Regions from separate parts of the Agarivorans sp. Z349TD_8 genome, predicted to be linked through region 2. Evidence: predicted binding sites of a transcription regulator. Region 2 holds the regulator's gene; each other region holds the start of a gene.

Region 1 (10,705 bases), 1.6 Mb from region 2:
TGAAGAGCGTGCGAAGAAAGTACTATTCTCTGAACCTTACTATATCACCCCAACTGGTTTTTTTGGTCCTAAAGCAAGTACCGTTGATCCTGCTAAGCCTGAAACATTGAAAGGTCTTAGAGTAGGGGTACAGCGAGGAACGATTCAAGATACCTACGCAACTGAGCATTACTCGAAGGTTGCGGATATTAAACGTTATACCACTGGTGATGATTTAGTGGTTGATCTTCAAGGCGGACGTATTGACCTTGTGGTGATTGATTATCCGGTAGGCGTAAGCTCGATTTTAGATGTCGATGCAGACAAAAAATTTATGTCAGTGGGTGAGCCTATTCCGCTTGGTAATGGCGTTGGTGTTGCTGCTCGTAAACGCGATAAAGCGCTTATCGAGATGTTTAACAAGGCGCTTGCTACGGTCAAGAGCAATGGAACCTACGATAAAATCAACGATAAGTACTTTGATTACAGTATTAAAATGTAGCTTTGCCTGACCATTAACCCGAGTATGACTCGGGTTAATTTTTAAGAGATTGATTATGCTTGACCTATATGGTTACGGCCCCTCTATTTTTATGGGCGCAATTGTCACCATCGAAGTGGCTTTCTTGTCTTTGGCGGTTGCCTTAGTGCTTGGTTTGTTGGCGGCAGTAGCCCGTCTATCTAAACATTGGCTGGCCAATGCTGTTGCTACTATTTATACCACGGTGATCCGCGGGGTACCCGATTTAGTATTGATGTTGTTAATATTTTTCGGGGCACAGATCATGGTTAATTCTGTTTCTGACTGGGTATACGATCGCTTTGATATTGAATATTACATCAACATTAATGAATTTGTAGCTGGTGTGACCACCATTGGATTTATTTTTGGTGCTTACATGGCTGAAACTTTTCGTGGCGCATTTTTGGCGGTCGATAATGGTCAAATTGAAGCGGGTAAGGCTTATGGTATGACTGCGTTACAAATATTTCGTAGAATTACGGTGCCACAAATGATGCGTCATGCGATCCCTGGGATCGGTAATAATTGGTTAGTCATGGTGAAAACGACCGCTTTAGTTTCGGTTATTGGTTTGGCCGATATGGTTCGTCTTGCCAAGGAAGCTGCGGGTGCGGTGCATGAACCATTTATATTCTTTATTCCTGTGGCTTTCGTTTATTTAGCCTTAACCAGTGTTTCTGAAATATTCTTAAAGCGTTTAGAAATTCGTTTTAGTGTGGGTACCGACAGGTAAGGTCTTAACTATGTATGAAATGATCGAGAACTTACTGGCGAGTAATGAGATCTTCACCTTAAGCACCGTTCTCACTTATTGGGATGGTCTGGTGATGACTGTTCAATTAACCTTTATGTCTCTAATTATCGGCCTTTTGTTGGCTATACCACTCGCGGTACTGCGGGCTTCTGATAATTTTTTTGTAAGCCGTAGTGTATGGATATTTACATATTTTTTCCGCGGAACACCTTTACTGATTCAGTTATATATTATTTATTATGGCGTCACCTACATCGAGGGCATTCAAGACTCAATGTTCTGGCCGATTGTGCGTGAAGCATTTTATCCTTGTTTATTAGCTTTTGTATTGAATACAGCTGCTTATACTACCGAAATATTTCGTGGAGCCATCGTGGCAACCCCTCGAGGCGAAATAGAAGCCGCTAAGGCCTACGGGATGTCTAATTTAGGCGCGATGCGTCGTATTATTTTACCAAGTGCTTTGCGCAGAGCATTACCAGCGTACAGTAATGAAGTGATCTTCATGTTGCATGCCAGCTCTATTGCGAGTGTGGTCACTATTATCGACCTCACTGGCGCTGCGCGGGACGTTTATGCAAAGTACTATGCACCATTTGAAGCATTTACTTTTGTAGCTGCGATATATCTTTCGCTTACTTTTATGTTGGTCTATGGTTTTAAGCAGTGGGAAAAGCGTTGGCACAGACACTTGCGCCCATTGAGTTAAGCCCTGTTTTAATCATACGATAGCAAGGGGCTTTGCCCCTTTTTTCATTGTTAATCTTTAACCTTCTACTGTTGGCCACTTTATAGGATGGACAGTGAATGATTACATTGCTAAAAAATGCTCAGATTTACACGTCACAGCTCTTTGGCAGGCGTTGTTACTTGTTCCATGGGCTGGATGCAGTTATCCCGAGTTCTTCGCTTACTTTATCTAGTGACCTGACGAATAGGCATACCTATCAGTCTAGTTATTCGGGTGAACGCTCCTAGACTGGCCATCATTTGTCCCCCTTACGTGTTGTAATGACGCAAGCTCAATTTTCCACTCAGTCGCTGCTTATAAAGGTACATTGCCGTTTCCGACAAGGAGCATTTAGATCTAGCGATTATTCAGCTTTCTCTTCCCCATTGCCATTAAGCTTTGTCCGAATATGTATTTCTTAATGAGGGCGGTACCATCGATCTCGTGGCGAGTATCAGCCCGCGATTTATCGCGCAGGGAGAAGTCTGCAGCGCTAAGGTTCTAGGGATTATTTTGAATAGCGGTTTAGATTGGCAACAAGTCAGTTTTGGAACGGAACCAATGTAAGCTTACTCTGAGTTTAATGCATAAGGAGAGTTGATTAAGATATCGTGTGGTGAATTGATTCGTTTTTATTAGCCAAGTGTGGTGTGGAACTCAAGGAGGATGAGCCTTTGGTGGAGATAGCGCTTTTGCTGATGAGTGAACATATCGCAAGATACAGGTTTTATTAGATAAAGGGCGATGGGTGGAGCGATGTTGCCGATTTAGTTGTGTTCGCTCGCGATCGTTCAGACATCTGCAGGTCGTCGGGGAAGGGAAATCTATTTGTCGCCGATGATTTTGCTGGCTCGTTTTTCATTGAGGCCTAGTGCATAATAGTGTCACTTGGTTTTTAGTAGAAGTAGCCCTATGACGTTTAAAGGATTTACGACTCAGCTGGTTCATTGTGACCGCCTAGCTGGGATCGAGGAGGGAGCGGTGCACGCGCCGATCCACAACTCGGTGCCTTATGGATATGCAGCCACTCAAGATCTACTTGATGTATTTCAAGGGAAGCAAGTCGGCCACGCTTATGCCCGCCAATCCACTCCTACCTTAGATTATTTGCAAGGCCGAATTGCGATGCTTGACCAAAGCATCGCCAGTTTGGTGTTTGCCAGTGGCATGGCTGCAATTGGTACGGTATTTCTAAGCTTGCTTAAGGCTGGTGATCATATCGTCGCGAGCCGTTTTCTATTTGGTAATACCAGTAGCATTTTTGGTACGCTCAAGGGTTATGGTATTGAGGTAAGCTTGGTTGATGCCACGGATCGAGAAGCGGTCGCCGCGGCTTGTCAAGTCAATACCAAGATGGTGTTTGTTGAAACGATTGCTAATCCGGCCACCCAAATTGTCGATTTACAAGGGATTGGTGAGTTATGTCAGCAGCGCGGATTAGTTTATGTTGTCGATAATACCTTAACTTCTTCCTATTTGTTTCAGCCAGCTTCCGTGGGCGCAAGTCTTATTGTCACTTCCTTGTCTAAGTATGTGGGCGGTCATGGCAATGCGCTTGGTGGCTCGGTGAGTGACACGGGGTTATTTGATTGGTCGAAGTTTCCTAATATTTTTGAGGCCTACCGTAGTGGCGATCCTAAAATGTGGGGGATTAATCAGATTAAGAAAAAAGGACTTCGTGATTTTGGTGGTGCCTTAAGTTCACAGGCTGCTCATCTATTATCGGTGGGCTCAGAAACGATGGCCTTACGGATGGAGCGCCAGTGTGCCAATGCAATGGCTTTAGCACGTTTATTAACCAAACACCCTAAAGTGGCTAAAGTGTATTATCCCGGCTTGGAGAGCCATCCTCAGCATCAACGCGCGAAAAGTTTGTTTAAACACTTTGGTGCATTAGTTAGTTTCGACTTGATTGAAGGGATTGATTGCGTTGCCTTTTTAGATAGGCTTCAGATCGTGATTAATGCGACTCATTTGGGCGACAATCGAACTTTAGCGCTGCCAGTCGCTCAAACTATTTATTACGAAATGGGTTTAGCAGCACGTCAAGCTTCAGGGATTAGCGAGACGATGATCCGTTGTTCGATTGGCATCGAAGATACGCTCGACCTAGTGACTGATTTTGAGCAGGCCTTATTGCAGTTTTAGATGGTGCTAGCACCGTGTTTAAAAAGCCTTGGCAACTGTTGCTCGGGCTTTTTATGAGTTATTTCTAGATCTATTTGGCTTGAGATGCCGAATGCTTAAGGGGTATCAATAGAAAGTAACTCCACTTCAAAAATAAGGGTCGATCCCGCTGGAATTGAGGCGATGCTGCGTTCTCCATAGGCTAAGTGGCTAGGGATAAAAAAGCGATATTTGTCACCCTCATGCATCAGTTGTAAGCCTTCGGTCCAGCCTCTAATGACTTGCCCTAAAGGAAATTGCGCCGGTTGCGCTCGCTCAACAGAGCTATCAAATACTAGGCCATTGAGTAGGCTCCCGTGGTAATGCACGGTCACGGTGCTGCTTGCTGAAGGTTTCGCTGACTTGCCTCTGTTTTCAAGAATTAGATATTGTAAGCCGGAGCTGGTACTTACAACGCCTTGTTGTTGAGCATTATTAGCCAAAAAATATTGACCAAGTAATTGATTACTTTTAATTATTTTTGCATGATTCTGCTGGCGAATATAAAACACAACAATCAAAATAGCGAGTATTGCTAATACAATAAATTTCAAAAAACTATCCTTTTCTATCAAGGGGGGCGGTTCGCAATAGCGACCAGTTTAAAGATACTGCCTACGGCTATAGCGCTGAGGTGAATCTTCAACTTTAACTGAAGTGTTGATTAAAATACATCACGAGTCACCGAAAATAATGCTGCTCATGGCGAGCTAGCGAGTCATTTTCTTCACAAATACTACAACAAATAAGGCGATGATAAAGCTACCGCTAAAGGCTTCTATTGCTGCAAAAACACGAGATAATCCTACAGGGGTAAAATCCCCATAACCTAGAGTCGTGAAGGTCACGACGCTGTAATACAAACATTCAAAGAAGGCGACCATGTTTTGAGTTGCTGTTTGATTAAGATCAAAGGTAACAATATTGCCGTTGAAATGGATGCCGGTAAACAGATAGACCAGAGCACTACTAAAAATAATCGCCAGAGAAGTAAAAATAACTCGCATCGGTAATTCACCATAGCCGCAGACTAAGTCGACTAGCTTTGAAATGGCTCTTGGATAGGAATACTTAGGCATTTGATAACGGCGCATGGTGAGTTCTTTACGTAAGAAATGTCCTGCGGTGGTAAACAGCCCTTCAGCCTCAGCACTTTTACGTAAACTTCGATAGACTTCTTCTGCTTGCTGGTAATAGTCATTCATTAACTCGATATCTTGCTTTTGTTCCGCTGTTAGGGCCAACTTTTCTTGCATGACACGCGCTCCAACCTTAAGGCTATCACACTTACAACCTTCCATTTTTGCACCCAGCAGGTTGGTTTGAGTTAGGTTTGCGTGATTAAGGTTAGCGTCGCGAAGGTCTGCCTTCATTAAACTGCCACCCTGAAGGTTAATATTAAACAAGTGGGCGGCTTTGAGGTTACAGCGATAAAGATCGGCACCAGTCATATCATAGCCTTGTTTACTGTTGTATTTGACTAGATTGATATCGCATAGTTGGGCTTTTTTAAGGCATATTCCACGCATTAATCCGCCATTTTGGGCGTAGCGTTCTAGTTGTTCTTTAATTTCGGGGCCAGTTTTATTTTCATTGGGATCGTGCCAAAAACACAATCCATTGCTCAAGGCCTTTTCATGGCAAGGGAGCCCTGAGTCATCTTGATACGAACATTGGTTATTTCGAACCATCTGATTCGCCTTCTTTGATATGTTTGCTCTGAGGTCGTGAGCAAGCCAGTGTTGGTTGCTTATTTAAGTGTAAGCCAAAAATTAGAGCTGTGAGATCTACCTTGATAGAAAATGCTAAAGTTGTTCAATAAAAACAATATATTAACTTTTGTTTTTACTACCAAACTGCTGAAATTCGTTCTTTAGCGTTGAGTAACGCTCGGCGTGATTTTCGTTGAGCTTCAAGCCATCGAGTAATTTGATGGTAACTTTACAATCGTTTAGCAATTGCCCACTGACGCCCTTATCTGAGAGATTGATTTGTTTCAAAATCGCTTGGATTTTATTGAGAATAGCCCCGGTGTTTCCCGGTGCGACCTGCAGGGCCTTGTCAAAGTGGCTTGTCGCTTCGTCATAACGTTGTTCTTCGTAGGCATCAATGCCCATTTTGTTGTATTCGCGAAACAGCCCAAGTTTCTGTTCAAAGTCCTCATCTTTTAAAACTTTATGTGCTGAGGATAGCGATATTGGATCAATATTATCGCGTTTTTCTAACTCTTCAGCAAAGGGCATTGCATATTCAAACTCTCCCACTGAATTTAAGGTGAGGAAGGTATCGGGTAGTAACTCAACCGCAACTTTTTCCGGAGAGTCGAGTAGGCCATCATTGCTGCTAAACAAGAGTCTTTTAGCTTTGTTTAATTCGCCTTTGGTCGCGTGTACTCTTGCTTGACTGATCCCTTCGAAAGCATCGAAATTAAAGTCTTCGTCTTTGCCTTCTTCTCGTCTGGCATGAAACAGCACTGAATTTACTTCTTGTAGTAAGCGGTTTTTACGGTATAGGTCTTCTTCGCCTTGGGCTTCATCAATTAAACTTCGTACATAGTTACATAAATGATGTGGCCCCCGATGAATAGAGCGGCGTGCCAATTGCAAAATAGTTGAGAATGTTTCTTTCGCTAAACTCAGTTCTCCAGCATCAATCGCTAGCGAGGCCAATAGTTGTTGGCGTTCAAGGCTGTTTACGGCTAATTTAGAAGCTTTTAGCACGGTTTCCAGGGCTTTTTCGATATTTCCCTCAGCGCGGTAGGCTCGAGCTAACCAGTCATATGCGGTGAGTAACAGTGGGCTTTCTGCGATGGAGCGGCTGAGCGTATCAATTGCTTTTTTATTTTCATCGAGTAGCAGATATACCCGGCCTAAGGTCGCTTTGGCCCAAGTTTGTTTTCGCTCTTTTAGGATCGCCTCTAACGCTAGTTTGGCGTTTTCATATTCCCCTAAAGCAATTTGTGCTTCTACCTTTAAGTTTTTACAGTAGTTGCTGTAACGACTCTCTTTCTCGATTTGTTGGTCACATAGCTCAATTACTTTGCTATAGTTTTTATCGGCCAGTGCGTGATAAATATCACGTAAGGACTGTCTTTTCAGGTGGGCTCTGGCTAAGCGATTGTGTAATTGAAACTGTGAAAATGGTTTGGTAATAAATTCGTCAGGTTCCATTTCAAGTGCGCTGAGCACCATACTCTTATTATTATCACCACTAATAATAAAAAATAATGCATCCACTTCGAGTAGTTTGCTGACGCGTAACTCTTCTAGTAATTGTCCGCCGTTTTTACCTGTACCTAGATTATAATCCACCAATAGAATGTCGAACTTTCGTTTTCGGCAAGCTTTAACGGCCGCTTCTCCAGTTGTCGCAAAATAGACATCGCTTGCTCCAAAGTTTTGTAGCATGGCTTTAAGCATCACTTGAAAAGCGCGCTGGTCATCAACGATGAGTATTTTTTTTCCGCTATAGTTGTATTGCGTTGCCATTACCGTGTTATCTAATCCTTTTTCGATATCCTAGCACAACTTTGCCAAGGTTGAAGCTGTGTAAGTATAGCGGCCTAGCTGCTTAAGCTTATCATTTATAAAACCTTGCCAAACTAGCAGTGCTTGATTTACTATTAAGGCGTTGATGAGTTTTTTAGCTTGTCAACACTGAGTCAAAGCCAAACTTGGAGTGATCCAAGGTCGGAAAGTTACAGATCTTGAGAATTATATTCTTAAGATGGCTGGACCGCCTTAGTTGAGTGGTTTTATTTACAACATTGTTGTTTAACCTCTCAGTGAGTTAGTCTATTTACCGTTTATTACTTTCCGTATTTGGTTGGAACGCCAAGCTAAGTTAGCTTGGCGTATTTGTTTGGCGCTTAGTCCTAAATATTTTCTCGTTCTATCTTCTATCTTCTGTTGCAAATCTAACTACTGATTTTCTGTCTTATTTTAAAATCTATTCATGAGCGGTTTACTTGGGTTCGGTTAAAATGAAGGTTAACCTGATTGTTGTGCAGCATCGCCATAACTTAGTGAGCATATTACTTGCTCGGCATTACTGAGAGGTTATCAAGCATGATGCTAAATTTAAGACATAAAAAAAGACACCTAAAGTGTCTTTTTTTATCAAGATGGTGGAGGGAGGTGGATTCGAACCACCGAAGCTTTCGCGACAGATTTACAATCTGTTCCCTTTGGCCACTCGGGAACCCCTCCTGCTTGTGGAGCGGCATATTACCAGAACTTGTTAAGCTGTAAAGTAAAAAAGGCGATAAATTTTATAGCTTAAGACTGTTTGCTTAATATCTGTTCATTTCGTGAATGTGAACTAAAGTTTTGTGTCTTTCTACCGATATAGGTAATCAGTAGAAGGGGGCGCAATGTTAGTTGAGCAGATAAGAAATCATAGTTTGTGTGATGAGTTGCAGTTAGGCGATACGCTTAATCGTTGCTCTCAGCAGGGTGATCTTGCTCATTTTCATCTGCTATTGAGTATGTTGAGCCAAAACGTTTGCGATCAGGCTCAATTTTCCATGCAAAAACCTGCGGCCGAACAAGTACAGCAAGATCTGCGAGCTCAATTGCAGCTTCGTGAAGCTCGCCCTCTAATTGCTCAGGCTGATGAGTTCGAAGTGCAGGCGAATTGGAGTCAGCATTTACAAAAGGGCTCAATTGATACGATTCGTTTGGAGCAAGCCTTAAATGGTTATGCCGCCTGCGCGGACGATACGCTCGATGGAGTTCGTGAAGAGGTCATGAATAACGTGAGTCTACTGACGCGGTTAAAACATGGCGCGGCTAGTAAACCACTGCAAGTCATACCCGATGTAGAAGTAAAAGGTAGTGAAATTTATCAAGTACTAAGCAACTTCGATTATTCGAAGCCGCTTAAAGTTAAATATTATAATTAGCGAAAAACTACAGTTCGATTCCCGTAAACAAATACTTTCTCATCGAGCACTTGTTGCATGGCGCGACTTAATACCGACTTTTCTACATCTCGCCCAGCTTTTGCCATTTCTTGCGCGCTGTAGGTATGGTCAATATGAATCACGTGTTGCTCTACGATAGGACCTTCATCTAGATCGTTATTCACGAAGTGAGCGGTAGCGCCAATGATTTTAACCCCTCTATCGTAGGCTTGTTTATAAGGTTTAGCACCAATGAAAGCTGGCAAGAACGAGTGATGAATGTTTAAGATCTTATTGCTGAACGCCTCGACAAATGTTGGTGTGAGGATCCGCATGTATTTAGCGAGTACCACATAGTCGGGTTGATATTGTTGGACAGTTTCAATGATCAGCTGTTCATGTTGCTCACGTTTTAATCCTTCATGACTAATGTAATGGAAGGGGATGTCAAATTTCTCAGTGAGCGCTTGTAGGATATCGTAGTTGCCTACAACTGCGGCAATTTCAACATTCATATCACCGTATACGGCTTTCATGAGTAAATCGCCTAAGCAATGTGCTTCTTTGGTGACCATGATCACGATGCGCTTGCGTCCGGCCCCGACTAAACGACGGGCGCTGCCAATAGGTAGTGCATTGTCTAAATCAGCGAGCAAAGTTTGGTCGTTAAAATAGCCTTCTAACTCGGTACGCATGAAGAAACGTCCCACTTCATTATCGACAAATTCGTTATTTTTAATAATGTTGAGTTGATGCTTGGCACAGATGTTGGTAATGGTTGAGATTAAACCTTTGGCATCTGGGCATTCGGTTAAAAGAATTTTTCTTTCCATGGTGTTTTCGATTTATTCAGCTTTAAAGTTAAGATTTTTTACAGCACTGTTTCAGTTTCTTCCCGCTCCCGCAGGGGCACGCAGCATTGCGAGCCAAGGGTGAAGGAGAAAATACACCATCGGTATAAAACCAATGTTCAGCAATTTTTGTGAAATTAGAGCGTTCATGCAAAATATTAAGTTGGCCTTGCTCGCGAAAATGAGCTTTAAACTCCACAATTCCGCTGTTGCCATCGAGTCGGTCGCAACTAAATAAAATTTCGAGTTTCTCCCATTGTGTCGCTTCCTCGGCGTTGAGTGCTAAGGGCTGCTCACTTGGACGAAAGTCCGGATGATGGCTTTGCCATAAGTAGTTCGCATCACCCAGAGTATAGGCACTATAGCGGGAACGCATTAGTTGCTCACAATGAGTCGGGCTTGATAAGCCGCTGATATAGGGTTGACAACATTGAACAAAGTTCAAGCCGCTACCGCAAGGGCAAACTAACACTCTGGAACCTCTAATTTGACTGAGGGCGAAGTGTAGCAAGAAGTTGGCAATAACACAGCTGAAAATTGCTTAGAGTTCGTTCGTTAGCGGCTTTCTTTTAGGCGGTGACTTTGAGATGTCGAGCAATAGAAAGTGAAAACTTGTATTGTAAATCGTTTTTTTTTAAGCCTTCATCTGCGATCTATGGCTGGCTTGCTTAGGGACAAGTTAATCTTTGATAAATACATGTTTTGGTTAAAGCTAAGGCTTAAACGAGTTAAGCTTAAACGAGGTATTATGATTGCTAGGGAATTGAATTTGCGTACTAAATTTGTAATTGAGCCTTTG
Region 2 (10,705 bases):
ACATGAAGAAGTACAAAATTTGTTAGACATGTTAGGGAATAGTTTACCTAAGCTTGTTGAAGGTTTAATCCCAGATACCCTGAACTTATCTACTGTTGTTAAAGTGCTGCAAAATTTACTGAGTGAAGGGGTGCCAATTAGGGATGTACGGAGTATCGTTCAGACCTTGGTGGAATACGGACCGAAGAGCCAGGATGCCGATATTCTGACCGCAGCTTGTCGTATTTCTTTAAAACGTTTAATCGTTCAAGAGCTAATTGGTAGTGAAGCAGAGTTACCGGTCATTACTTTGTCACCAGACTTGGAGCAAATATTGCATCAATCTATGCAGGCAGGTGGTAACGATGGTGCAGGAATGGAACCAGGTTTGGCCGAAAAACTGCAAGTATCTTTAACTGAAGCATGCCAAAATCAAGAATTAGCAGGCCAACCAGCGATATTATTGACATCCGGTATATTGCGTTCGAGTATGTCGAGGTTCGTTAAAACAGCAATGCCTGCATTACGTGTACTGTCGTATCAAGAAGTGCCGGAAGATAAACAAATACGTATTGTGAGTTCAGTTGGGCAATAGGTCCAATGGGTAAGCAAAAGGAAGGTGACCAGTGAAAATGAAACGCTTTTTTGCAAAAGACATGCGGACCGCGTTAGCCGAGGTGAAAGAGACTCTTGGTAGTGATGCCGTGATCATGTCCAACAAAAAGGTGACCGGAGGCATAGAGATTGTTGCTGCGGTGGAGCCTTCCAAGACTAATGCTAAGGGAGAAAACTCATCACGAGAGTTAGCCGATGATAGCGTCAATTTATCGTCCGTCAAACCTAAGCACAGTTCTAAAACGTCAACAAACCAACAGCTTGGTCATGATTTTGACGAAAATGCGAGCCTCAAAGATAATTTGACTAATTTTATGCAGCGCCATCAAAAGCGTCAGCAAGAAAATTTGCAACAATCCAGCTTAAATAAATCGCAACGGCCTCGAACCGTTCAGGCTCCTCGCTCCTTGGCTCAGCAGCAAGGGTGGATACAGCAAGGTTCAGCAGCCAAACCTGCGGCAAGCCGTATTGCAACGCCAAGCGCAGAGGCGAATCACAGTGAAGTGGGTGAATTAAAGAAAGAAATGGCGGCGATGCGAAAGTTGTTGGAACATCAAGTGTCGGGATTAATGTGGCAGGAAGTTGAGCGGCAAGAGCCTGTTCGAGCGATGTTAATCAAACAGTTACAGTTGGTTGGTTTTGATGAGGATATGGCCGATCAGGTGGCTGGTTATATCCCCGAAGAGCTAGGCGTACAAGAAGGCTGGCAGCATTTACGGGAATTACTGGCAAATCAGCTCCCTGTCGGCCAAGATGAAATATTGTTAAAAGGTGGAGCGGTTGCCTTATTGGGCCCGACGGGGGTCGGTAAAACAACCACTATCGCCAAATTAGCTGCGCAGTTTGCTATGCGCCATGGCCCCGATAGCGTGGCGATGATTACCACAGATACTTATCGTATTGGTGCTCATGAGCAACTGGCAACTTATGGTAAAATTATGGGCTGTGCAGTTCGAGTGGCGAATGATGAAGCTGAGTTGTCCCAGCTTTTATACCAGTTTAAAGATAAAAAGTTAGTCTTAATCGATACCGCTGGTATGAGCCAAAGAGATATCCGTCTACATGAACAATTAGACAAGTTAGTCAAAAATAGCCAAGTTAATATCCGTAATTATTTGGTGATGTCAGCCAATGCTCAGCGACGGGTAATTGAAGAAACTGTAAATCAATTTAAGCGAATTCCTTTGGCTGGTACCATACTTACTAAATTAGATGAAAGTTTAGCGTTAGGTGAAGTGTTAAATGTAACCTTGCGTCATGCTATACCAATCAGTTACGTTACTCATGGTCAGCAAGTACCAGAAGATATTGCAGTGGCGGTGCCTAGCGAATTAGTTGAGCAAGCTTTGTCGGTGATAGATAAGCATTCTCAGCAACACTTTTGGTTTAGTGAAACCGAACAACAGAAGGTTTCGGATGTATTCTAAACATAATGATTTTGATCAAGCTAGCGGCTTACGAATGATGCAACAAAAAAATAATGTGAAAGTAATCGCAGTGACTGGTGGAAAGGGTGGGGTTGGTAAAACCAACGTGACGCTTAACATGGGAATTGCAATGGCGGGTCAAGGCAAGCGAGTCATGGTCCTTGATGCGGACTTAGGTTTGGCGAATGTTGATGTGCTACTTGGGCTGCGCGTGACTAAAAATCTGTCGCATGTGCTATCGGGAGAGTGCACTCTTGACGAAGTATTAGTTGAGGGACCAAATGGGATTCTGATTGCGCCAGCAACTTCAGGAACTCAATCCATGGTTGAATTAAGCCCTGCGGAACATGCAGGTTTAATTCGCGCTTTTAGTAGTATGAAAACACCGATAGATGTTTTGCTGGTTGATACCGCAGCGGGCATCTCTGATATGGTGTTGAGTTTTGCAAAAGCGTCGCAAGATATTTTAGTCGTCGTGTGTGACGAACCAACGTCAATTACCGATGCTTATGCCCTGATTAAACTACTCTCTAATAATCATGGGGTGTATAAATTTAAAGTAGTTGCCAATATGGTTCGTAGTTTAAGAGAAGGTCAGGAGTTATTTACCAAGCTGACTCGGGTGACGGAACGATTTTTAGATGCCACTCTCGAGTTAGTGTCTTGTATTCCCTATGATAACAATGTCCGATTGGCCGTTCGCAAACAACGTGTTGTGGTTGAAGCCTATCCTAAGTCACCAGCGTCTCTGGCATTTCGTTCTTTAGCCAGCAAAGCGGCTACTTGGCCGATACCTGAGCAAGCGGGAGGACATTTAGAATTTTTCATCGAGAATCTTCTCGAATTTGGACAACGCAAGAATAGAGAGCAGCTTAGTGAATAAAGTTGCCGCCTACGCCAATACCAGCGTTAACGACACTAATGCGTTAGTGGAGCGTCACGCCATTTTGGTTAAACGGATTGCCCATCACTTAATGGCTAGGTTACCGGCTAGTGTTATTGTGGATGATTTAATCCAATCTGGAATGATCGGGCTGATAGAAGCCGCTCGTAATTTTGATGGCTCTAAAGGTGCTAGCTTTGAAACCTATGCAGGGATCCGAATTCGCGGCGCGATGCTTGATGAAATACGCCGTGGCGATTGGGTTCCGCGTTCTGTACATAAAAATAGTCGCGCGATTAGTGACGCTATAGCTGCTGTTGAAAGAGAAAAAAATGGTGACGCTAAAGACGCTGAAGTTGCTGAAAAACTCGGGGTTTCTCTTCGCGAATACCATACGATGCTAGCGGATGTTAATTGCGGGCGAATTTTAGGCATTGAGGACCTTGGGGTAAACGAGGATGTCATTTCTAACGAAGAAAGTCGCGAGCAAAATCGTCCTTTCGAAGGTTTTGCAAATCAACGATTTCAACAATCTTTGGCGGAGTGCATCAAAGGGCTACCTGAACGAGAAGCCTTAGTATTATCGCTTTATTACGATGAAGAGCTTAATCTTAAAGAAATTGGTGAAGTATTAAGCGTTAGTGAGTCGAGAGTGAGTCAAATTCATAGTCAAGCGCTTGCCAGAGTGAAAACTCGAATGCGAGATTGGACACAATAGAGAAATTCATCCTTACAAAACTTATAAAAGATGGACTAAAATTGTGTTTATTAAGGCATAATAATGTATTACATAAATTTGTGACCCGTTTGTGGGCTAGTAAAACATCCAGCTGGGGGACGTACCTTGGATAAAAATATGAAAATTCTGGTTGTTGATGATTTTTCAACAATGAGAAGGATTATTAAGAACTTGTTGAGAGATTTAGGTTTCAACAATACACATGAGGCCGATGACGGTAACACCGCGCTACCAATGCTTAAGGGTGGCGATTTTGAGTTTGTAGTGACTGATTGGAATATGCCTGGTATGGAAGGTATCGATTTGTTGAAAAACATTCGTGCCGATGAGAGTTTAGCTCACCTGCCTGTATTGATGGTCACCGCGGAAGCGAAACGTGAACAGATTATTGAAGCCGCACAAGCCGGAGTAAATGGTTATATTGTAAAACCTTTTACAGCAGCTACTTTAAAAGAGAAGCTCGATAAGATTTTCGAAAGATTACAATAAAAGGAAGACGCGTGAGCACCGATACTCCGATTATTTCATTAGCGGATGCGCAACAACTGGTGATGCTACTTGAAATGGGAAAGGTCGCCGAGGCGAACCAACTAGTCAGTGAGCTATGTGCTCCAAAAGCTAACTTGCTGTTTGATAAAGTTGGCCAGCTCACTCGTCAACTTCACGATTCATTAAATGATTTCAAATTGGATATTCGGATCAATGAACTCGCGAACCAAGAAATCCCCGATGCCAAAGAACGTTTAAATTATGTCATCGAAATGACCGATCAAGCTGCTAATAAAACGATGGATGCAGTCGAGTCGGGTTTGCCGATTGCTGATAAATTAACCAATGATATCAATGATATTATGCCTGTATGGCAAAATTTGATGGATCGGAAAATTGAGTTAGGCCAATTTAAAGCGCTGTGTCACCAAATCGATATTTTTCTGACTAGTTCTTCATCTGATGCCGATAAACTACGTAACATGCTTACTGAAATTTTAATGGCACAGGATTTTCAGGATCTTACCGGGCAAATGATTCGAAAGGTGATCACTTTAGTTCAGGAGGTTGAAGAGAATTTAGTTGAGATGCTCACCTTGTTTGGCACTGACATGGTGGATGTCGCTCCTGGTCAAGATGATAAAAAATCGGGTGTTGAAGCAGAAGGCCCTATAATTAATAAAGAACAAAGGGATGACGTTGTTAACGATCAAGACGATGTTGATGACTTGTTGTCTAGTTTAGGATTTTAAGGGAGTAGCGCATGTCGTTTGATGTAGATGAAGACATCTTACAAGACTTTCTGGTAGAAGCGGCAGAGATCCTAGAGCAGCTTTCTGAACAGCTTGTTGATCTAGAAAAACGTCCTGATGATAGTAACTTATTGAATGCTATATTTAGGGGTTTTCATACCGTTAAAGGTGGTGCTGGTTTCTTATCATTAACTGAACTCGTTGACGTTTGTCATGGTGCGGAAAATGTGTTTGACACATTACGTAACGGTGGCCGCGGGGTGTCATCAGAGTTAATGGATGTCATACTTGAAGCACTTGATTCCGTGAATGATATGTTTGCTAAGGTGCAAGCAAGAGAACCTTTAACACCAGCTTCGCCAGAGCTTATTGAGCGATTGCATCAATTATCTCGGCCTGCTTCAGAAGATCAGGTGGTGGTTGAGCCGGAATCTGAGCCCGAGCCCGAGCAAATTCCAGAGAGTAAATCAGCTACTGGCACTGGTATTGATGATATTTCTGATGACGAATTTGAAAGCTTACTCGATGAGTTGCATGGCTCTGGTGCTCCAAAAGCGGCTTCTCAAGCGAGTCCGGTAAGTGCTGCAGCCCCTAGCGAAACTGCGAGTGGTGGCGATATTTCTGATGATGAGTTTGAAAAGCTACTCGACGAGCTACATGGCTCTAAAGCACCAAGTGCTAAACCTGCCGCTGTTACGCCAGTGGAAACGGCGACGAACAGTGACGAAATTGGCGATGATGAATTCGAAAAGTTATTAGATCAGCTGCATGGTGCCGGTAAAGCGCCTGAGGTTAAGGCGGCAGCCAAGCCCGAAGTCACCCCGAAGGTCGAGCCGAAGAAAGTTGCACCAACAAAAGTTGCAGCTACTCCGAAAGCTGCTGCTCCAGCCAAGTCTGAGCCGGCAAAAGCAGCGCCCAAACAAGCCCCTCAGGGGGAAACGACGGTTCGCGTCGATACCCGTACTCTCGACGAAATCATGAATATGGTTGGGGAATTAGTTTTAGTCCGTAATCGTTTGGTTAGTCTTGGTTTAACCAGTAATGATGAGGATATGGCTAAGGCGACCTCTAACCTTGACGTTGTGACCGCTGATTTACAGGGTGCAGTGATGAAAACTCGAATGCAGCCTATTAAGAAGGTGTTCGGTCGTTTTCCTCGAGTCGTTCGTGATTTAGCTCGTAGTTTGAAGAAAGATATTAACTTGGAATTGGTCGGTGAAGATACCGATTTAGACAAAAACCTAGTGGAAGCGTTAGCCGATCCACTGGTGCATTTAGTGCGAAACTCGGTTGATCACGGCATTGAAATGCCAGACCAACGTGAAGCGGCAGGAAAACCGCGTACTGGTGTCATTCGTTTGTCAGCCTCGCAAGAGGGTGATCATATCTTGCTGATGATCGAAGATGACGGCGCGGGGATGAATGCAGATAAGCTTAAATCTATCGCTATAGAGCGCGGTGTTTTAGATGCCGATGCGGCGGCAAGAATGCCAGACAAAGATGCTTATAGTTTGATTTTTGCACCAGGTTTTTCGACAAAAACTGAGATTTCTGATATTTCGGGGCGTGGTGTTGGCATGGATGTGGTCAAAACCAGTATCACCCAGCTGAACGGTTCTGTGGATATTGATTCTAAGCTTGGAGGCGGTACTACTTTACAAATCAAAGTACCATTAACGTTAGCTATTCTACCCACTTTGATGGTTGATGTAGGTAAACAGACTTTTGCTTTACCACTCACCAGTGTAAATGAAATCTTTCATCTGGATTTAACCAAAACCAATGTTGTTGACGGTCAGGAAACCGTTATTGTCCGTAATAAAGCTATACCTCTATTTTATTTGCAAGATTGGTTGATCCGTAATAGTCAATCTGGACAGAGAAGTTCTCAAGGACATGTGGTTATCGTACAGATAGGCCAACAACAGGTGGGATTTGTCGTTGACAACCTCATTGGGCAGGAAGAAGTTGTGATAAAAGCGCTTGACCAGTTATTGCAAGGTACCCCTGGAATGGCCGGGGCGACGATTACCAGTGATGGTCGTATCGCACTCATACTCGATATTCCTAGTTTACTAAAACGCTACGCTCGTAAGTTATAACGCCGAGCACAGCCCTTAAAAAGAATTGAGTATGGCAATAAAAGTATTAGTTGTTGATGATTCTAGTTTTTTCAGACGTCGAGTCAGCGAGATTATTAACGCTGACCCAAGCCTTGAGGTGATAGGTGCAGCTAAGAATGGCCGCGAGGCCATTGAAATGGTTGCAAGTTTAAAACCTGACGTGATTACCATGGATATTGAAATGCCAGTTATGGATGGCATTACGGCTGTAAAAGAAATTATGGCCAAACATCCCACGCCAGTGCTGATGTTTTCATCGTTAACCCACGATGGTGCTAAAGCGACCTTAGATGCTCTAGATGCTGGTGCACTTGATTTTATCCCCAAAAAATTTGAAGACATTGCTCGTGATCGTGAAGAAGCCGTCAGCTTGTTACAACAACGAGTAAAGGCCATTGCCAGACGCCGAGTGATAGCGCGTCGAGCGCCATCGAGTCTGACTCCCCGAGCCGACAAACCTTTGACGCCAAGCGCCCGGACGCCACTAAGGCCGACGACCGCGGCAAGCAGCCAACCTTCGGTAGAGCGCAAGGTTCGTACGTCTGGTGTGTTTAAACCTTCAGGAAAACGCTATAAATTAGTCGCGATAGGGACCTCTACCGGTGGTCCGGTGGCTTTGCAAACAATTTTAACGCAGTTGCCGGCTGGGTTTCCTAAGCCCATTTTATTAGTTCAGCATATGCCAGCTACATTTACAGCTGCATTTGCTCAACGCTTAAATACACTGTCACGGGTTAATGTGAAGCAGGCCGAGGATGGAGATGAATTGCGACCGGGTTGTGCTTATCTCGCACCCGGTGGCAAACAGATGTTAGTTGAGCCTCGCGGTCAGTATGGTCGCTTACGAATTATTGATGGCAATGACAAAGTCAACTATAAACCTTGTGTCGATATTACTTTTGCTTCTTTGGCGAAAAGTCATCAGGGCGACGTTTTAGCCATGATTTTGACTGGTATGGGGGCTGATGGGCGAGATGGTTGCCGTTTATTGAAAGATAAAGGCTCAACGATCTGGGCTCAGGATGAAGCCAGTTGTGTTGTTTATGGTATGCCACAGGCCGTCGCAAGTGCTGGACTCGCCTCCAATCAAATGCCTCTCGATCGTTTTTCTGAAGCGATAGTTATGGAAATTGGTAATGGATAAACTTAGCATCTTTGGCGTTATTTTAGCGTTCTCAGCTGTTGGGTTTGGTCATGTTTTTGCTGGTGGGTCGTTAGACGATTTAGTCAATGTACATGCATTAACAATTGTATTGGGGGGGACTATCGGCGCGGTGATGTTACAAACGCCGAGCAAACAATTTGTGCAAGCTCTGAAAGTGATACCGAAGGTTTGGTTTCAGTCGCAAGATAATGTACAGAACCAAATTCAATTGATATTGAATTGGTCTCATATTGTTCGTAAAGATGGTTATTTGGGCCTAGAACAACAGCAAAAACATGCAGATTCGTTTACTTTACGCGGTTTACAAATGCTGATAGACGGTGCCGAAGCTCAACAATTACAACAATCCTTAGAAGATGTCATCGACTTAGAACAAAGTCGTTTGGAACGTCAGGCGGGGGTGTTTGAAGCCATGGGGGGGTACTGCCCTACGGTGGGTATTATCGGTGCAGTACTTGGTTTGATTCAGGCTATGGATTTTTTAAGCAGTCCTGAGTTACTTGGAAAGGGAATTGCGGTTGCATTTGTCGCGACCATTTATGGTGTTGGTTTCGCCAATTTTATTTTCTTGCCTTTTGCCAATAAACTTCGCTCGCAAGCGGGGGATCGCGCTATTTATCAGGAAATGACTTTAGCTGGATTGGTTTCAATCGCTGAAGGTGCCAGTAGTATTGAAGTAAAGCGTCGCTTACATAGCTTCGTTGTGGATATCGACTAGTATGCGTCATCGCTATGCTGCAGCTGCTAAGCGAAATGCAAACACAGAGCGTTGGTTAGTCTCCTACGCTGATTATATGACATTGATGTTTGCGTTGTTTGTAGTACTTTACGCGATGGCGATTACCAATGAAAAAGATTACCCCGAATTGCAACAACGCTTACAACAGGCGATTGCCTTATTTGAAGTTTCTGATGGGCAAGCTGAACGGAATGAAACGGTCTCGTCAACGGAATTGCTGATGGAATATGGTCACTCGATTTTGGATGGTCAAGTTATCATGCCTAACGTGCCGCCAACGACTTCAAACTCAGTTGCTCAGTCTAATCTAACCGAACTCGCAAGCCAATTGGCTATTGAACTTAAAGATATTTTCAAAACTGACGACATAGTAATAAATAGTGATGAAGACTGGCTAACCATTGAGTTAGATAGTCGACTTTTTTTTGCTAGTGGTAGTGCTTACTTGCTTAAGCCTGCTGAACAGTTGGTTTTACGTTTGTCCGAAAAGCTTAAAATGGTCGATAATTATATACGAGTGCGTGGTTATACCGACGAGCAAAGTATTGATAGTGAACTCTATCCAAGCAATTGGGAGTTGTCAGCCGCTCGGGCCACAAGAGTTGTTCGGGAATTGCAGTCAGATGGGATTCAACCGCAGCGAATGGCTATCGAAGCCTACGCTCAATATGCCCCGTTATCCGTGAACGGAAAACTGCAAAGCGATAAACAAAATCGAAGGGTGGTCATTGCACTCTCTAAATACATTTGGGACTCTTCAATTGCCCAATCGTCAGTTGTCGAACAAGCGCCAGCGGGAGATGAGCAGAAAGTTGTTAAGCCAGATAGTGAGACAATGTTAGCGGTGCCATTGGAAGGTGGTGGGGTGCGATTTACGACAAGGCAGGAAGAATAGGTGAAAGTTTGGACGGTTGCTAATCAAAAAGGCGGTGTCGGTAAAACTACAACGGTGATATCTCTGGCTGGTCTACTAGCGCAACAAGGAAAACGTGTCCTATTACTCGACACTGATCCCCATGCGTCGCTCACCAGTTATTTGGGATTTGATGTTGATAGTGTTCAGGGCACTCTTTATGAACTTTATCAAAACAGTCAACTCGATGATGCGATGGTGACTCATAGTATTCAAGCGACTTCGTTTGATAATTTAGATTTAATTCCTGCAAGTATGGCTTTAGCTACTTTGGATAAAGTGTTGGGGCAGCGTGAGGGAATGGGCTTGATTTTAAAGCGCATTTTGGCGCGTATTGAACATAAGTATGATTATGTGTTAGTTGATTGCCCACCAGTTCTGGGGGTGATGATGGTTAATGCTTTAGCTGCGAGTGAGCGAGTATTAGTGCCTGTTCAAACAGAGTTTTTAGCCATTAAAGGTTTGGAGCGCATGGTTAAAACCTTGAGTATTATGCAACGCTCTTGTCCTAACCGCTTACGCTATACAGTTGTTCCAACGATGTATGACAAGCGAACTCGTGCTTCATTAGCGGCCTTAAAGGAACTACAAGAAACTTATCCGAACAACATTTGGAATTCAGTGATACCCATCGACACCAAATTTAGAGATGCTAGCCTACGGCATGCGCCACCTTCCTATCATATAAAAAATTGCCGCGGGGTATTTGCTTATCAAACCTTACTCGCTCATCTTCTGCAGATGACCGATGAGCAGGGGCTATTATGAATAGCGATACCTTGATGGAGCAGGCTTTAGGGAGTTATTTTGATTCTTTATTGAAAGAACCTGAAAGTGTGCCTCTCAGCCCTGTTAGTGAAACCTTGAATCAGTCTTCGTTT
Region 3 (10,705 bases), 570 kb from region 2:
ATGGCGCTTATCCAACTGGTTCAACAGCAAGCTCAGTTGGCAGAATCGTTACGCTTTGTTGCTGTTGGCGGGGCTCGCGTTGCGCCAGAGCTTATCCAGCTCGCTCATCAACTTTCGATCCCAGCCTATGAGGGCTATGGTCTTTCTGAATGCGGCTCAGTGGTATGTATTAACACCGAGAAATCGTATAAACCTGGGAGCTGCGGCCAAGTATTAGAGCATGTAGAAGTCAAGCTAGCCGATGACGGTGAATTGCTGGTAAAAGGTAATATTGCACTTGGTTACTTAGGTATGGCTTTCACCGCCCCTTGGCTCGCAACCGGAGATTTAGCCACCATAGATGATCAGGGATTTGTCACATTACTGGGCCGTAAGAAAAACCAGCTTATTACTAGTTTTGGTCGCAATATTTCTCCAGAGTGGATTGAATCTGAAGCGCAGAGTCATTTTGCTGGTCGCCCATTCATCATAACCGGAGATGCCCAAGCTTTTCTAACTGCGGTCACTGAGAGCCAAGCAAACATCAACCAACGTATACAAGTACTCAACCAAAAGCTCCCCGATTACGCGCAAATCAAGCGAGTGATAGCGATTCCATCACTTTATTCTCATCAAGAATGGTTCACCGCTAACGGTCGACCCAAACGAATGGTGCTTGAACAATGGGTACAGGAAGTCTTGGATACGCCAAGTGACGCACTCGACCATATTCAAATAACCGAAATCAACTAAGCAAATTTGCAGGAGAGTCCAATGAGTCTTTTTTTTGAAACCTTACAACAACAAACCCGAGCTGCTCAACAACAAATGTTACAAGCGCCAGTGTTCGCTGCTTGTAGTCGCGGGGAAATTAATCGCGAAATGTACCTCGCCTTTCTCACTCAAGCCTATCACCATGTGAAACATACCGTGCCCTTACTCATGGCCTGCGGTGGCCGACTATCAGCGGACTACGAGTGGGTACGAGAAGCAATCGCAGAATATATTACCGAAGAACAAGGTCATCATGAGTGGATCTTGAATGATATCGAAGCTTGTCATGGCAACGCCCAACTAGTTCGAGACAATCAAGCCCAAGGTAAAGTGAGCCCAGCTATCGAGCTGATGGTTGCCTACCTGTATCACCAGATTGATCGTCATAATCCTTTGGCTTTATTTGGCATGGTTTGGGTATTGGAAGGCACTAGCGTGGGAGTTGGCGCTCAGATAGCAAAGCTAGTGAAGAGCACGCTTGACCTTCCCGATGAAGCTCTTAGTTACTTGCTTTCGCATAGTGAGTTAGACCAACAGCACATTTTATTTTTTGAAGAGTTAATGAATCAAATCACAGATCAGGATGATCAAAAGGTCATTATTGATTCGGCCAATATGGTGTTTTCACTCTACGGGCAGATGTTAAGAGAGCTCAATATTAGTGCTGCCGAGCAGGCAGCATAAGGATAAGAAATGCTTATTCAAGACAAAACAGTGTTACTAACAGGCGCATCTGGCGGGATTGGAAAAGCCATCGCAAAGCAACTTAGTGAGCAAGGTGCACGGTTATTGTTAGTGGCAAGAAATCAGCAAAAGCTAGAAGTGCTGCGCCAATCCCTTAGCGCCCCTGAACGACACCAGAGTTTAAGTATTGACTTACTGTCCTCTCACGACATCAAACGGCTCAAATCTGTGGCGCTTGACTACCAACAACAGGGGCAAACGATTAGTGTTGTGATCAACAATGCTGGTAGCAATCAATTTCGCTTTCTCAGGCAACGAAGCACTGAGTCACTACAACAAGAAATGCAGCTAAATTTAATGGCCCCAATCATACTAAGTCAGGCAGCTTTGGATTGGATTAGCCGCCCAGGGATCATTCTTAACATTGGTTCCACTTTTGGCTCGATCGGCTATCCAGGCTACGCAAGCTATTGCGCCGCAAAAGCGGGCGTACATCGTTTTAGTGAAGCCATGGATAGAGAGCTGGATGGTACCGGAATCAGAATGCTTTACCTTGCGCCGCGCGCCACCGACACCGAACTCAATAGCGATGCAGTTTGTCAACTCAACCAACAATTAGGCAACCATAGCGACTTACCGCAAATTGTTGCACAGCATGTGCTGAATATACTCCAGCATGAACACCGTGCGAAATGGATCGGTTGGCCAGAAAAGCTATTTGCTCGAGTGAATCAAATATTCCCGTCGCTGGTCGCAAACTCGATTCGTAAACAACAGGCGACAATCCACCAATTCATTAATCACAACAGCCAATAAACAAGGAACATACAATGAAAACGACTCTTACCTTAAGCGGCTTACTTGTGAGTAGCCTTTTCGCTAGCAGCGCTTCATTCGCTGCAAACGACAACTTACCACAGATCCAAAGTGACTGGGCGCATTGCCAATACCAAGTTGAACCAAACAAAGCACAAGTACAATGTTTTGAACAACTCATCGAGCTCAACTATCAAGCCGTAAATAACGATCCCAAGGATTTGGAGTTACAAGTTTGGTTAGCAATTAACAAAGCCTCACTAGCTGGCGCCAAAGGCGGTTTATCCGCATTACGTTTAGCCAAAGAAGCGAAGCAACTCTTAGAGCAAGTAATTGATAAAAACCCAAAAACTTTAGATGGCTCTGCCTATACCAGCTTAGGTTCGCTATACTACAAAGTGCCAGGATGGCCAATCGGTTTTGGCGACGATGACAAGGCAGAAGCGATGCTTAAACAAGCACTAGCCCTTAATCCCGATGGGATTGACCCAAACTATTTTTATGGTGACTTTTTGGCTGAAGATGGCCGTAAGCAACAGGCCATTGAATATTTAACCCGCGCCCAGCAAGCCGCAGCTCGGCCAGATCGACCGCTGGCAGACAAAGGTCGGCAACAACAAATCGCCTTACGTTTGGAGAGCTTAAAATAACCTATGCGTTTGTTACTAGTAGAAGATGATGTATTACTCGGCCAATCAATGACTGCATCACTGACGCGCCACGGTTATACTGTAGATTGGCTTGAGCGTGGCATGGGGGTCGCAGCAACACTCAAAGCCGAACAATTTATTGCCGTTATTTTAGATCTGACACTCCCCGACATTGACGGTTTAGAAGTACTGCATGAAATTCGCAGAACTGGTTTTGACTTACCGGTGATGATCTTAACGGCCCGCGATGATATTAACGACCGCGTTAAAGGGCTGGATGCTGGTGCCGACGAGTACCTCGGCAAACCCTTCGCCCTCGAAGAGTTATTAGCCCGTTTGCGGGTGTTGATCCGCCGTCAATCCGGTAGCGCAAATGAAACAATCCAATTAGGAGAACTATCACTTTCTCTCATTGAACAAACCATTAACTTTCAGCAAAATCCTCTAAAACTCACCCGCAACGAATACAAAATATTAGCAAGTTTAATCACTAATGCAGGCCGAGTTCTGAGTAAAGAGAAACTACAACAGTCACTGCATGGCTGGGATGAAGGAACCAGTGACAACGCCATTGAAGTACATATTCATAATCTGCGTAAAAAAGTACCAAACAAAGTGATCAAGAACATTCGAGGTGTGGGTTATATCATTGAAAAATAAAACATTCTCAATAAAGCGCCGATTAACAATATCGATCATTGTAGTTGCAAGTTTATTACTGGTGGTCTCACTGTATTTTAGTCTTTTATCTGCTCGCGATGAAATTGAAGAAGTCTATGACGCCCGGCTCGGCCAATCGGCAAAATTGCTGCTCATGGTAAGTCCTGTTGCGACCGACCGCTTAACGTTTACTCAGCAACAGCAACAATTTGATTTATGGATGAATCGTATTCAAAAATTGACCGAAGATGATGACAGCCCTGCGACTGCTTACGGCCATCCTTATGAGCAAAACATCTTATTCCAATTCTATCAAGATGAGCACCTACTATGGAGTTCAAACAAGCGGCTTGGACCACTGCCACTGCTAAAACACGCTTCTGGCTATGGTGACATTTCAATGAAAAATGAGCAGTGGCGATATTTTAAACTAGCAATGGCGAATACTTCTGAGCACCAGCAATATATAGTGGTGGCAGAAAAACAAAGTATCCGCCAAGAAGTGATCGATAAAATTGCCTTTACCGCAACCTTACCGCAATTGATCCTGGTCCCCTGCCTGATCATGCTATTGGTACTTCTAATCGACAAAAACTTCAAACCGATTGCCGAATTGGGTACCGCCATTGCTCAACGTAGTGCACACAAATTAGATCGGATCTATGTGACCAATCAAACTCGAGAGCTGTCCCCCTTAGTGGATGCTTTAAACCAGCTTCTAGTGCAGCTGGAACAAGCTTGGCAACGGGAAAAACGCTTTACTCGTATGGCAGCTCATGAACTAAAAACCCCATTAACCATCTTACGACTCAATGCTGAAAACGCTATTCTTAGTGAAAATCCACAGCAACTAAGGCAAGATTTAGATAACATTCTTAAAGGCATTGATCGTACCGATCGTTTGTTACATCAACTACTCACACTTGCCAAAGTGGAAAGTATCACAGATTTAATCAGCCAAAATTTTGATCTTGCCAAAGTTCTACAGCAAGCTTTAGCAGATTTAGCCCCCATTGCACTGCGCCAACATCAAGAACTCAGTTTTGAAGGCGATAGCTGTTACATTGATGGTGATGAAATACTATTAAGTATTTTATTTAGGAATCTAATTGATAATGCAATCCGATACTCAGGAAGCCACAGTGAAATTGACGTCAAACTGAAGGCGCAAGCCAATGACATCGAAGTCACGATCAGTGATAGTGGTACGGACATCAGCCAAGACACCAGAGAGAAACTATTTGATAACTTCTATCGGGCAAATACCGAAAAAGGCGATGGTGCGGGTTTAGGGATGTCGATTAGCCGAGATATTGCAGAGCTACATCACGCGACGGTACGCTTATTACCGCGCACTCAACAGCATAATACCTTTCAGGTTCGTTTTAATCAAAGAAGCTAAGTATTTACGCCTAAGTTGACGCTGTTAATGCTCGTCCTCAACAAGCTGCTCGCAGCCTTTAGCTGCGGGCGACATTCGCTAGGCGATTAGCTGTTGGCTCTTGAGTCATAAAGCGCCACCATTACAGCACATCATAGAAATTTAGAGTAGATCTTTACCTAAGGAAATAACCACTCGGCGATTTCGTTCGCGACCTAAGGTATTATCATTACTTGCGACATGGCGCCGCTCACCATGACCCGCCACCTCGATCACGCTGTCGTCTAAACCACTCGATTTAAAAAAATCTTTGATTCGCTTGGCGCGTTTATCCGACAATTCTTGATTTGTCCATTTACCACCATAACTATCGGTGTAAGCATCAACCAATACAACATCAATGTCTGGGTCATTCTTGACATAGTCACCAATCAATCTTAAACGTTGTTTAGAACGCGGAGTCAACTCGTTACTATTGGATTGATAAGTCAAAACCGTGAAGGCGATATCATCGAATGAGTAAGGTAACAATCGCCCCACACACTTCAAAAAATCGTTATATTGTTGCTTAAAGTTAACCGATGAGATCCCCACCGATGTCGTCGCATTATTAGCATACCAATCGTCAAAATAAAAAGTGGGGATATTACCGTCTTCTAATTCGCTCAGCATTTGCCAAGCTGGCTGGGCATGCACGTAACCGTCAAATTGCTGGTAAAAAGACAATTCACTAATTTTTTTAGAACTTGCCCCAGGTTTCCACATCGGCGGCACACTGCGTAATGAAACCTGATGCGTCTGCGGCGAAATTTTGTACATGTCTAAGTAGAAGTCTAAATTAACATTCTTCGAGGCGCGACTAACAAAACTAGCGATCCCAAACGATGGAATAAAATGGTCCATACGACATTCAATAGGAGATTGGCTGGACATGACCCAGGTTGAATCGTCCATTGATGCTGAATAGCTGCGTACACTAGCGTGAGTGACCGTCGTCCCAAGCGCCAAAGTTAACAATAAATAAGGTTTCATAGTCGCAAATCCTCTGTTCTCCTTAAAATATCGGCCAAAGGCCAATTATCTTTAAAGCAAATTCGCGATTCTTTGCTGCTTTTGTAATAATGCGCGCCTCAGTAAATACTATGCCAGATTATGACCATTACAGAACACAGCTCTCAGCTTATGTCGAACCGCTTTCGAGGGTATTACCCGGTTGTTATCGACATTGAAACGGCAGGCTTTAATGCCAACACCGATGCATTATTGGAAATAGCGGCTTGCTTACTCAGCTTCGATGCAAATGGCGAGTTATATGTACTCGACAGCGTGCAATTTAACGTTGATCCCTTTGTGGGAGCAAACTTAGAAAAAGCTGCTTTAGAGTTTACCGGTATCGATCCCACAAACCCGCTCCGTGCTGCGGTGAGTGAAGAGTTCGCACTAAAAGAAATGTTTAAGCCAATTCGTAAGGCCTTGAAAGCCCACGGCTGTAGCCGTGCTGTCATGGTGGCTCACAATGCCGCTTTTGATATGAGTTTCTTTAACGCTGCGGTTGAGCGATGTCGGATCAAACGTAACCCTTTTCACCCTTTCGTGAGTTTTGATACCACAAGTTTGAGCGCTTTAGCGCTCGGCCAAACCGTGTTAGCGAAGGCCTGTCGGGAAGCTGATATTGAATTTAGTAATCAAGAAGCTCATTCGGCACTTTACGATGCGCAAAAAACCGCAGAACTATTTTGCAAAATAGTAAATAAATGGCAGACCTTAGGTGGTTGGCCGCTTCCTATTCCACAAGATACCCCTGAAGAACCATAGGATCTCATTCATGTTTAACCCCGTTGTTGTTTCCGTTTGTTTAATGCTAATACTTAGTCTCATGCGGGTAAATGTAGTATTAGCGCTCACCATTAGCGCGTTAGTCGGAGGCCTCGTTTCAGGACTGCCCCTGGCGGAAACAATTTCTAGCTTCGAACAAGGTTTAGGCAATGGTGCTCAAATTGCTCTCAGTTACGCCCTACTTGGTGCTTTTGCTGTGGCAATATCTCGCAGTGGACTGACTGATTTTATTGCCGAAAAGATTATCAGCCGCGTAGACAAACACCGAGAAAGCCGCTTAAGCTTAGTGAAATGGTTGATGTTAAGCGCCATCATTCTCATGGCCATCGCTTCGCAAAATCTGGTGCCAGTGCACATTGCCTTTATCCCCATTTTAATTCCACCGCTGATTGGTGCTTTAAATCAGCTAAAAATCGATCGCCGTTTAATCGCTTGCTGTTTAACTTTTGGCTTGGTTACAACCTATATGTGGTTGCCAGTTGGGTTTGGTGGCATCTTCCTAAATCAACTTTTATTTACCAATCTACAAAACAATGGTTTAAGTATCGATAAAGCACAACTTCCCTTGGCTATGACCATCCCGGCTCTTGGGATGGTTGTCGGCTTGCTGAGTGCGATTTTTATTTCTTATCGTAAACCACGCGAATATCGTAGTGATATGCTTAAGGCTTCGGCGAGTTCCGCGCCTGCAATGCCGACTCAAAAGCTGTTGATTAACATTATTGCTATATTCGCAGCTCTGGCGATTCAGCTTTATAGTAACTCGATCATTATCGGCGCTTTAGCTGGCTTTCTATTATTAACGACAGCATCAGGGATCCGCCCTCAAAACAGCCAAGATTTATTCATTGAAGGCGTAAAACTTATGGCTTTGATTGGCTTTATTATGATTGCCGCAGCGGGCTTTGCCGCCGTAATGAAAGAAACCGGTGGCGTACCCGACTTGGTATCGAGCGCCGCAGATATGTTAGGTAGCAATAAAATGTTAGCCGCAGCAGTATTACTGATTGTGGGTCTGTTAATCACCATGGGGATCGGCTCATCGTTTTCAACGATCCCGATTATCGCCGCTATATATGTCCCCTTAGCTATTTCTTTAGGATTTTCGGAACTGGCAACCGTTGCTTTAGTGGGAACAGCGGCGGCACTGGGTGATGCGGGTTCACCGGCATCCGATTCAACTTTAGGTCCAACGGCGGGATTAAATAGTGACGGCCAGCATGATCATATTTGGGATACGGTTGTACCAACATTTATCCACTTCAACCTACCATTATTGGTATTTGGCTGGATAGCAGTTATTGTTTTATAAAAAGTGATAACAATCTGATTTACTGGTGATTTAACGACTCGCGTCTGACGACTAATATTTTATGGGAACACCAACTTGACCAACTTTGAAATACCGCTCGATAAACTACAGCCTACATTTAATTTGGCTAATGTGACTCCCAATAGTCATCACCAATGGGCAGACTTAATGCCTTTGGCAAAAGCAAGCTTTGATTATTTTTTGTCACAAGCTCCTAGTCTGCCTCTCATGCTATGCCAAGCAGCCAGTTACCTACAACATCAGTCAATACTTCAAGCCCTGTTGCGCTCACCAACCATAACCAGCGCGCCTCCATCAAACTATGTCATGTTGTACCGGCCAAAAACGCCCTATCAGCCCAGTTATTTTCAGCTTAAAACAGGCTCTCTACCGTTATTTAAGCAACTCATGCAACAACTAAACGAACTCATCAGAGCTGAGCCAGCATCGAGCATAAGCGTACAAGCTGAAGCCAATGAGTCGCTATTTATACAGCTACACAGCTGCCAGCAACAACTCGGCTTAGTTGATGCTGTTCAAGACTTATATCATGCTTTAATTGAACAACAGCCGGCGAATGATATTTCAGCTTATTACAAAGTTTGGCAAAGCCAACATCAGCCAATACTGTGTCCAGAGTTTTCAAGAGCTGCTCTGTTTGGCTCAATTCGCAGTGGTAGCTCTGCTGCCGATTTAACAGGCATCGACTTAGGTTTGTTCCAACAATCTCCGCACGGTGTATTTGTGCTCAATAGTGATGATGTTATAGCAGATCCCGGATTGTGGTTTGAATTAAAGGCTTGCTTAAAATCATCCCGTTTGGATTGGTCTCGAGCGAAGAGTCACAAAGCGACAATGATACCAGAAGCCTCAGACTTCAAACCGAAGCTCGTATTACTCGGTGAGCCGATGGCTATCTCTGCTCTGTTAGAACTCGACCCAGAAATATATCAACTCAGCTTGATTGAAACCGAACTACCCAGTGAAGTTGAACTAAACAGTGTCAATATCGAAGCCTATCTAAGTCAGATTAATGCTACGCTGAGCGATACGAAACTAGCACCACTCGATGCTAAACTTTATACTTCGGTACTTGGTTATGCCTCACGCTTGTGTGAACATAACGACTTGCTCAGCCTCGATATTCTCCACATCATCAAGCCACTTCGTTTATTGGCCCATTTACAGCTGAACCATAATGCCGAGGGCTTCGCCAGCGCATTAAATACACTACATAGAAACATCAATAGCCAGCAACAATTTAGTGATCTAGCATATCGAGATCAACAAACTAAGATTGAGCTTTCTGGTGAAAAAATAGGTCAAATCAATGGCTTATCAGTTATTGACTTTAACGGTCTCGGTTTGTCTTTTGGAGAGCCAATCCGGATCACTGCGACCGCTCACCAAGGCGAAGGTGATTTTACCGATGTTGAACGCAAAGCTGAGCTAGGCGGCAATATTCATGCAAAATCCATGATGATTATTCAAGGTTATCTCAGCGAGTTATTTGCCAAAGAACACCATTTCCCGCTGTCTGGTAACATCGTATTTGAACAATCTTATCATGAGATCGATGGTGATAGTGCCTCAATGGCGGGCGCTTTGGTGATGATGAGCGCATTGGCGAACCTTCCCATTAAACAAAGCTTCGCCGTAACCGGAGCGCTCGACCAAAAAGGTAATATTCTCGCAGTTGGTGGGCTTAACGAAAAAATTGAAGGCTTCTATCGGATAGCTCAACAAAGTAAGATTGCAGGCCCCTTTGCATTGATACTTCCCAAAGCCAACCTTAATCAGTTAAATTTGAATCACGATGTGATACAGGCCTGCACTCAAGGTAAACTTAAGTTGTTTGCTATTGAGCATATTGAACAAGCCGTTCAGTTACTCTTTAATCAACCTGCCGGTGATGTATATGATGCGCAAAGTGTCTATGGACAGATCCATAGAAACATTCATCCTGAAGGCCAAAACAACAGTTTTTTCGCTTACTTACTTAGAAAAATACTCGGCGTATTCAAACTCTAACAAATTTATTAGTCATCGGACTTGTTTAGCGCACACCTGTTCGCTAAAGTAGCGGCAAATTTTTTAAAGGTTTAAATCATGACTCAGGTTTCACAAAAAGATCTAGGTAAAACTAGCTATGAACGCCAAGAATTACTCGACTGTAGCCAAGGTCTTTTATTTGGTGAAGGAAATAGTAAGCTTCCTGCCCCCAATATGTTAATGATGGATCGCATTCTCAAAATTAGTCATGAAGGTGGTGAATTTGGAAATGGTGAAATTATTGCCGAATTAGATATTGATCCAGATTTATGGTTTTTTGGTTGCCACTTTCCTGGCGACCCAGTGATGCCAGGTTGTCTCGGGCTCGATGCGATGTGGCAGTTAGTTGGGTTTTTCTTAGGTTGGAGTGGCGGTCCAGGAAAAGGACGAGCTCTGGGTGTTGGTGAGGTTAAATTTACTGGACAAGTCTTACCCACAGCAAAGAAAGTGACCTATAAAATCCAAATGAAACGCGTAATCATGCGCAAATTAGTGATGGGTATTGCCAATGGTATTGTAGAGGTCGATGGGCGAGAAATTTATTCCGCAAATGACCTGAAA

Evidence for each region. Region 2 encodes FliA, which starts transcription of late flagellar genes. Its sites were predicted from a motif close to CTAAAGNTNNNNNNNNNNNNGCCGATA; they were not measured.
Region 1: a site for FliA is predicted at 8,473-8,499, ahead of ACRRS1_RS15620 (VC2046/SO_2500 family protein). Genes of this name have one in related genera too.
Region 3: a site for FliA is predicted at 6,005-6,031, ahead of ACRRS1_RS11025 (flagellar protein MotY). Genes of this name have one in related genera too.

Annotation. Positions count from the first base shown of each region.
Region 1 covers NZ_CP194037.2:3,465,205-3,475,909, reverse strand. Annotated here, with positions in the region: gene ACRRS1_RS15660 (transporter substrate-binding domain-containing protein) at 1-481, shown strand, start outside; gene ACRRS1_RS15655 (ABC transporter permease) at 537-1,235, shown strand; gene ACRRS1_RS15650 (ABC transporter permease) at 1,246-1,965, shown strand; gene ACRRS1_RS15645 (cystathionine gamma-synthase family protein) at 2,899-4,134, shown strand; gene ACRRS1_RS15640 (FKBP-type peptidyl-prolyl cis-trans isomerase) at 4,230-4,706, opposite strand; gene ACRRS1_RS15635 (ion channel) at 4,863-5,843, opposite strand; gene ACRRS1_RS15630 (response regulator) at 5,985-7,640, opposite strand; cyclic di-GMP riboswitch class I at 7,809-7,895, shown strand; tRNA gene ACRRS1_RS15625 (tRNA-Tyr) at 8,277-8,360, opposite strand; gene ACRRS1_RS15620 (VC2046/SO_2500 family protein) at 8,525-9,055, shown strand; gene purU (formyltetrahydrofolate deformylase) at 9,052-9,888, opposite strand; gene ACRRS1_RS15610 (YchJ family protein) at 9,917-10,378, opposite strand; gene cobT (nicotinate-nucleotide--dimethylbenzimidazole phosphoribosyltransferase) at 10,676-10,705, shown strand, end outside.
Region 2 covers NZ_CP194037.2:1,859,021-1,869,725, forward strand. Annotated here, with positions in the region: gene flhA (flagellar biosynthesis protein FlhA) at 1-574, shown strand, start outside; gene flhF (flagellar biosynthesis protein FlhF) at 612-2,021, shown strand; gene ACRRS1_RS08455 (MinD/ParA family protein) at 2,011-2,904, shown strand; gene ACRRS1_RS08460 (RNA polymerase sigma factor FliA) at 2,897-3,622, shown strand; gene cheY (chemotaxis response regulator CheY) at 3,749-4,132, shown strand; gene ACRRS1_RS08470 (protein phosphatase CheZ) at 4,144-4,884, shown strand; gene ACRRS1_RS08475 (chemotaxis protein CheW) at 4,896-6,986, shown strand; gene ACRRS1_RS08480 (protein-glutamate methylesterase/protein-glutamine glutaminase) at 7,018-8,151, shown strand; gene ACRRS1_RS08485 (flagellar motor protein) at 8,144-8,890, shown strand; gene ACRRS1_RS08490 (flagellar motor protein MotB) at 8,892-9,806, shown strand; gene ACRRS1_RS08495 (ParA family protein) at 9,807-10,592, shown strand; gene ACRRS1_RS08500 (chemotaxis protein CheW) at 10,589-10,705, shown strand, end outside.
Region 3 covers NZ_CP194037.2:2,429,125-2,439,829, reverse strand. Annotated here, with positions in the region: gene ACRRS1_RS11055 (AMP-binding protein) at 1-732, shown strand, start outside; gene ACRRS1_RS11050 (TenA family transcriptional regulator) at 754-1,437, shown strand; gene ACRRS1_RS11045 (SDR family oxidoreductase) at 1,447-2,253, shown strand; gene ACRRS1_RS11040 (tetratricopeptide repeat protein) at 2,268-2,903, shown strand; gene ACRRS1_RS11035 (response regulator) at 2,907-3,563, shown strand; gene ACRRS1_RS11030 (ATP-binding protein) at 3,553-4,965, shown strand; gene ACRRS1_RS11025 (flagellar protein MotY) at 5,107-5,976, opposite strand; gene rnt (ribonuclease T) at 6,097-6,759, shown strand; gene ACRRS1_RS11015 (Na+/H+ antiporter family protein) at 6,770-8,092, shown strand; gene ACRRS1_RS11010 (AAA family ATPase) at 8,168-10,123, shown strand; gene fabA (bifunctional 3-hydroxydecanoyl-ACP dehydratase/trans-2-decenoyl-ACP isomerase) at 10,202-10,705, shown strand, end outside.